Bdellovibrio bacteriovorus: one gene and its partner. The protein of the gene in region 2 interacts with the protein of the main gene of each other region in a pairwise test. Links are inferred from orthologs where the notes say so. Each region holds a gene or a part of one and is shown on either strand. Other genes may lie near its edges.

What was found.
Region 1: the proteins of ligA (region 2) and leuS interact in binary tests that used the Escherichia coli proteins (3 or more experiments, as listed by UniProt). The link is inferred for Bdellovibrio bacteriovorus from one-to-one orthologs.

The regions. Positions count from the first base shown.
Region 1 is NZ_CP020946.1:3,454,984-3,458,382, forward strand. Bases 307-3,381 are described here. They hold leuS (leucine--tRNA ligase), read left to right. Parts: upstream 307-686; coding sequence 687-3,077; downstream 3,078-3,381. Other genes in these bases: speA (biosynthetic arginine decarboxylase), read left to right, coding at 3,161-3,381. Outside these bases: B9G79_RS16530 (GGDEF domain-containing response regulator), read right to left, coding at 1-184; more of speA, read left to right, coding at 3,382-3,399.
Region 2 is NZ_CP020946.1:3,743,840-3,747,134, reverse strand. Bases 206-3,176 are described here. They hold ligA (NAD-dependent DNA ligase LigA), read right to left. Parts: upstream 2,706-3,176; coding sequence 705-2,705; downstream 206-704. Other genes in these bases: gatA (Asp-tRNA(Asn)/Glu-tRNA(Gln) amidotransferase subunit GatA), read left to right, coding at 3,113-3,176; gatC (Asp-tRNA(Asn)/Glu-tRNA(Gln) amidotransferase subunit GatC), read left to right, coding at 2,821-3,102; B9G79_RS17960 (M12 family metallopeptidase), read left to right, coding at 206-708. Outside these bases: more of B9G79_RS17960, read left to right, coding at 1-205; more of gatA, read left to right, coding at 3,177-3,295. UniProt on the Escherichia coli protein: DNA ligase that catalyzes the formation of phosphodiester linkages between 5'-phosphoryl and 3'-hydroxyl groups in double-stranded DNA using NAD as a coenzyme and as the energy source for the reaction.

The DNA of each region.
Region 1 (3,399 bases), 290 kb from region 2 along the record:
AAATGACAATGTGAGGAATCCAGGATTCGATCAGCTTGTGCGCTTCAGATTCGGTGGTCACACCGCGCGCGTCGTAGCCCTCCCAGCGCAAAGGCTCCAGGAGAATTTCCAGGCTATCCTTATCGTCGTCGATTACTAGAATACGGCGACTTTTTGGTTGTTTAGGGCTTACTTCAAAACTCATCTTACATACCAGTGTAACTTCTGCCCTACTCATCGGTTAATTCCGGGAATTATTTAGACAATTTTCTAATCATAAGACCAGACTACCAAACTTTAATCCTGCCTCCGTGGGAGCCGGGCTGGGGGCTGGGCTCCGGCGCTTCGAACAGTCCTCGCTCGGGTGGTTTTTTTCTTCCTTACTAGCCCTTTGGCTCGTCGGGAGCTATTGCGTTCCACGATTACCCCCGGACCTGCGGAACTTGCGGCGGAACCCAGCCCCCCAGCCCTCCTTCCTCGATCAGGACCTTGTTGGTGCGCCCGTGCGCGAAGTATTGGGAATCTAAAACAATGTGGATGGCATTCGGGATTTTGTGGACTTTGGGCGGGGGAGACTTTCTTACATTTTCTGTGTTTTGTGGAAGGGTCTGATGTGGGCGCTAAGGGGGTCTTATTCGTTGAATTGTCTGGGGATTTTGGCTATTTATGGTTGTGGTGTTTTTCTTTGAATTTTGAAGGATGTTTTTATGAGTTTGAACTTCACCGAGTACGAGAAAAAATGGCAGAAAAAGTGGGCGGACGCCAAGGCGTTTCAGGCTGAGACAAACAGTGTGAAACCAAAATATTATGCGCTGGATATGTTCCCCTATCCATCGGGCTCCGGTTTGCATGTTGGGCATATGGCCTCTTACACTCCGGCCGATATCATTTCCCGTTACAAACGCGCCAAGGGGTTCAACGTTCTTCACCCGATGGGATACGATGCCTTTGGTCTGCCGGCTGAGCAGTTTGCCATCCAGACCGGGATCCATCCTGCCATCACGACCAAAAAAGCAATCGAAAGCTTCCGCACAACTCTGCAGTCCTTTGGGTTCAGCTTTGACTGGAGCCGCGAAATCTCCACTTGTGAGCCTAACTACTACAAATGGACTCAGTTCATTTTCCTGAAACTGTATGAGCGCGGCCTGGCTTACCAGAAGGAAGTTCCGGTCAACTGGTGCCCGGCTTTGAAAACCGTTCTGGCCAATGACGAAGTCATCGACGGAAAATCAGAGCGCGGCGGTCACCCGGTCATCCGCGTGCCGATGAAACAGTGGATGCTTAAAATCACCGACTATGCCGAACGCCTGTTGAATGACCTGGACAAAGTCGACTGGCCGGAAAGAACCAAAGAGGCGCAGCGCAACTGGATTGGAAAGTCCGAAGGCGCGCGCGTCACCTTCCAGGTTCATGGCGAACAGGACAGCTTTGAAGTCTTCACCACTCGTCCGGACACATTGTACGGTGTGACCTTCATGGTGATGGCTCCGGAAAATCCGCTGGTCAAAAAGATCACCTCCCAGCCGCAGCACACGGCGGTGGAAGAATACATTGCCGCCACGGCGAAAAAATCAGAAGTCGACCGCAAGGCGACGACTGAAAAAACCGGCGTCTTCACGGGGGCTCACGCCATCCACCCGATCACGGGCGAAAAGATCGAGATCTGGATTGCCGACTATGTCCTGATGGATTACGGCACCGGTGCAATCATGGCCGTTCCTGGTCACGATGCGCGTGACTTCGAGTTTGCGACCAAATTCAACATTCCAATTAAAACCGTGCTTGAAAGTGACCAACTGCCATTTGAAGGCGACAGCGTCATGATCAACTCTGAATTCCTGAACGGCCTGAATAAAGCCGACGCCATCAAAAAAATGCTGGCTTATCTGGAAGAAAACAAATTGGGCGTTCGCGAAGTTCAGTACAAGCTGCGCGACTGGCTGTTCAGCCGTCAGCGCTATTGGGGCGAGCCGTTCCCGATCGTACACTTTGCCGACGGTTCCCGCGGCGTTCCCGTGAACGAGCTTCCTGTCGTATTGCCGGAAGTGGCGGACTATGAACCCGCCGACACCGGAGAAGCTCCACTGGCCCGCAACGCGGAATGGGTGAAGTACATGGACGGCAACAAAGAAGGCCGACGCGAAACCGACACCATGCCGGGAGCTGCCGGATCTTCCTGGTACTTCCTGCGCTATATCGATCCAAACAATGATGCAGCTCCGTTCAGTGCGGAAGCTGAAAAGTACTGGATGCCAGTGGATCTGTACGTGGGCGGTCCTGAACACACTGTCGGTCACTTGCTGTATTCCCGCTTCTGGATGAAGGTTCTTTTTGATTGCGGTCTTGTGACCCATGATGAACCATTCCAAAAACTGGCCCACCAGGGCATGGTTTTGGGACCCGACGGTGAAAAAATGTCCAAATCCCGTGGCAACGTGATCCCAGCTCAGGAAATCGGCCAGACACACGGTTCAGATGCTGTTCGAACTTTCGTCAGCTTTATGGGGCCTTTGGATAAAGACAAGGCCTGGTCTCCGACCGGTATTGACGGCGTAAAACGCTTCCTGGATCGCATCGGCCGCCTTGTTGTCAGCGATGACGGCAAATATGTGGCGACCGATGCCGCTTTGACTTTGGAGATCGAGAAATTAGTTCACAAAACCATCAAAAAAGTCACAGAGGACATCGAGTCCATGAGCTTTAACACGGCGATCAGCGCCATGATGATTCTGGTGAACGAACTTTACCGCGCGGAGTGCCGCTCTGTTTTGGCTCTGAAACCGCTGGTACAGATTCTGGCTCCGTTTGCCCCGCATTTGGCTGAAGAATTGTGGGAAAAAATGGGCGGACAGGGACTTTGCTCTTTGGCTCCTTGGCCAAAATATGATAACACCCTGTGCGCTGACGACACTGTGACAATCGGCGTGCAAGTGAATGGAAAAATGCGCGGCACGATCGAGTTGGGCGTGGCGGCTTCCGAACAGGAAGCGGTCGCGGCGGCGAAAGCCGTTCCACAAGTGGCAGCTGTGCTTGGCGACAAGAATCCCGACAAGGTGATTTACAAAGCCGGCAAAATTTTGAACTTGATCGTTAAATAACTGGGTTCTTTTACCGAAAAGGACCCCTGAAAAACAACATGGGGTCCTTTATCCGGGCCCCCTAGTCGTGAGGGCCAGAAGAGATGTCTAATTGGAGTCCTGAAAAAAGCGCTGAGCTTTATGGGATCAACAACTGGGGCAACGGTTATTTCAGAATTAACAGCGCAGGCAATGTTGCTGTCACTCCGATGGGCGCCGCGGGTCCGACAGTGGATCTGCATGAGCTGACCCAAGATCTTTTGGACCGCGGTATCCGCGTTCCCATCATGATTCGTTTTCCGGAAATTATTAAATCCCGCGTGGAGCTTTTGAACGGCTGCTT
Region 2 (3,295 bases):
GTTCCCTTCGAGGAGCCAGCTTCCCCGCATGATGAGCCGTCAGTCAAAAATGAACTGACTTATGTGGTGCAAGACGGTGTGGCTGTCGTAAACGAAGACATCGTGATTGGAGTTCCCCGCAGCGCCAAGCTCCGTGGCAGTGTCGCCCTGGAAAGCGTCCAGTTGTGGGAAAACGGCGTGGTGCCGTTTCATATCCAGGATGATGTGCCCAACAAGTCAGAAATCATTCAGGCTATTGCCGAGTTTGTGGAAACTCCAATCAAGTTTGTTCCTTACAACCATCAGGAAGATGTTCTGGTGTTTGAAGCCGGTTCGGGGTGTAAATCCTATCTGGGAAAAGTCGGTGGCAAGCAGCCCCTGTGGATTTCCTCAGGCTGCGGTGTCACTGAGATCACCCACGAGATCATGCACGCCCTGGGGTTTATCCATGAACAAAATCGCAGTGACCGCGACCGGTTTGTTGAAGTGATGTGGGACAATATTCAGGAAAAGTACAAACACAATTTTGAACTGTTCCCGGCGTCATTGATGGTCTTAAGCGGGGCTTCGTCGTTCGACTTTGAATCGGTCATGCTGTATCAGCCGACGGCTTTCAGTAAAAATGGCGGAGTGACTCTGAAATCAAAAACCGAAGCGCAACTGGCACCCAGCGCGGCCCTGAGCGCCGGAGACATCCAGCGCCTTGTGCAGGTTTACGGCAAAAACTAAATCATGGCCTGCAGTTCATCCCAAGAGATGATCTTCACACCCAGGCCTTGAGCTTTTTCCACTTTTGATCCGGGATCATCACCCACGACAAGATAATTGAGCTTGGATGAAACCGAGCCCAGAATTTTTCCGCCGTTTTTCTCGATCAGATCTTTGGCGTCATCACGCTTCACCGGCAAAGTTCCGGTGATCAGGAAGCTCATCCCTGAAAGGGAACCCTCTTGCGCGCGCACGGGTCCTGCGATTTTCACGCCCAGGTCCATCATCGCATACACCTCATCGACAAGCTTTGGATTGCCTGTCCAGTCGCGAATGGATTTGGCGACCTTGGCGCCGATTTCCGGCACCAGCAGCAGTTCTTCCTCCGTCGCGGCCAGGAACTTATCAATCGTCAGGAAGTGATCGGCCAGATGTTTTCCGGTTTGTTCACCCACGAAGCGAATTCCCAGAGCGAAGATGAAACGCGCCAGCGTCGGGTTTTTACTGTTTTCAATAGACTTGATAATGTTGTCAGCAGACTTGTCACCCTGACGATCCAAAGAAAGAATTTGTTCTTTTGTCAGACGGTAAAAATCCGAAAAGCTGGTCAGCAATTTGTTGTCGACCAAGGTTTCAATCAGACGATCACCCACTTTGTCGATATTCATCGCTCTTCGGGCCACGAAGTGTTTCAGGGATTCTTTCACCACAGCGATACACAGTGGATTCACACAGCGGGTGACCACTTCGCCCTCGGCCTTCACGGCGACGGAACCGCACGCCGGACAGTTTTCAGGAATCGAATAAGGCAAACGGTCCGCAGGGCGCTTGTCAGGATTTACAACCTCCACGATTTCCGGGATCACGTCGCCGGCACGCTGAATGATCACGGTGTCGCCGATGCGGATGTCCTTGCGGGTGATCTCATCCTGATTGTGTAAAGTTGCATTGGTGACCGTGACGCCGCCGACTTTCACGGCCTTCATGATGGCCACCGGAGTCAGTGCCCCCGTGCGGCCCACCTGGACGACAATGTCTTCGACGGTGGTTTGGGCCTGTTCCGGTTTGAATTTCGCGGCGGTGGCCCATCTGGGACTTCTGGCCACCAGCCCCAGATCATCCTGCAGGCGCAAGGAATTGACCTTGATCACCACACCATCGATATCAAAGGGAAGTTTTGGGCGAACCTTTTCAATGTGGTGATAGTACTTCACAACCTCTTCCGGTCCCTTGGCCACCACCAGCAGTTCTTCTTTATAGGGAAGAACCGTCGGGATGCCGTGCGCACTGAAGTATTCCTGGATGTTCTTTTGGGTGTTGAAGGTTTCCCCTTCCACCGCACCCAGGGCATATCCAAAGAAACGCAGCGGACGTGAGGCTGCGATTTTGGAGTCCAGTTGTCGAACGGTGCCAGCCGCGGCATTGCGGGGATTGGCAAAAGTCTGTTGACCATTTTCCTGCTGAGTTTCATTCAGCTTGGCGAAGTCTTCTTTAAACATCAGAACCTCCCCGCGCACTTCCAAAAGCTCGGGTGGGTTTTTATGAGCAAGCTTTAGTGGAATGCTCTTGATGGTCTTGATGTTGTGGGTGACGTCTTCACCCACGGTGCCGTCGCCACGGGTGATGGCGCGAATGAACTGGCCTTTTTCATAGATCAGTTCCATGGAAAGGCCGTCAAATTTTAGCTCACACAGGTATTCCACGGGATCTTCGGTGTTGAGAAACTTGCGGACCCGTTCGTCGAACTCAAAAATATCTTCCGGAGAATAACTATTGGCCAGCGAAAGCATTGGCAAACGGTGCTGGGCTTTGGCAAAGCCCTCCAGAACTGTTCCGCCCACTCTTTGTGAAGGTGAATCGCTGAGGTCCAGACCTTTGGGGTTTTTTTCCAGCTCCAAAAGTTCGTTGAAGAGCTGATCGTATTCGTAATCTGTAATGATGGGCTTATCCAGAACATGATAGTTGTGGTCGTGTTCGGAAATGATCTTTTTGAGCTCTTCATGACGTTTTTTGGACATAGAACAATTTGCACCTATCTCTGAGGTCCAGTCACCATCAAACGCATTGGGCAAAAGATGACTCTGAAGATAGTTTGTAATAGCGTAGTTGTCGATAGACCGAGAGGAGCTTCCGGTGATTGACAAAAAGACGATCGAAACGATTGCCAAACTTGCCCGCCTGCATGTGACGGATGAAGAAGCCCAGGAATACAGCACCCAGCTGGCCAAGGCCCTGACCCACTTTGAGCAGATTTCAAAAATCAACACTGCCGGAATAGAACCTTTGGTGACCCCAACGGAAATTGAGGCTTACTGGCGTGAAGATGTTGTCAGTCAGGAATTCACGGCCGACGAAATGACTGGCAATGCTCCGGATCGTGCCGGCAATCTTTTTAAAGTTCCCCCGGTTGTTTAGGAGGTTGATTGTGGATTTAACATTTGCCTCTATTTCGGAAATTGCCGAAGCCGTCAAAACTCGCAAGGTCAGTGCCAAGGAAGTGGCACAGCATTTCCGTAAGCGCATTGAGTCTTTGAACCCGAAACTGAATGCCTTCACTTCCCTGAATCCTGTCGCGGTTCAGGACGCCGAGGCCTTGGATGCACGTATT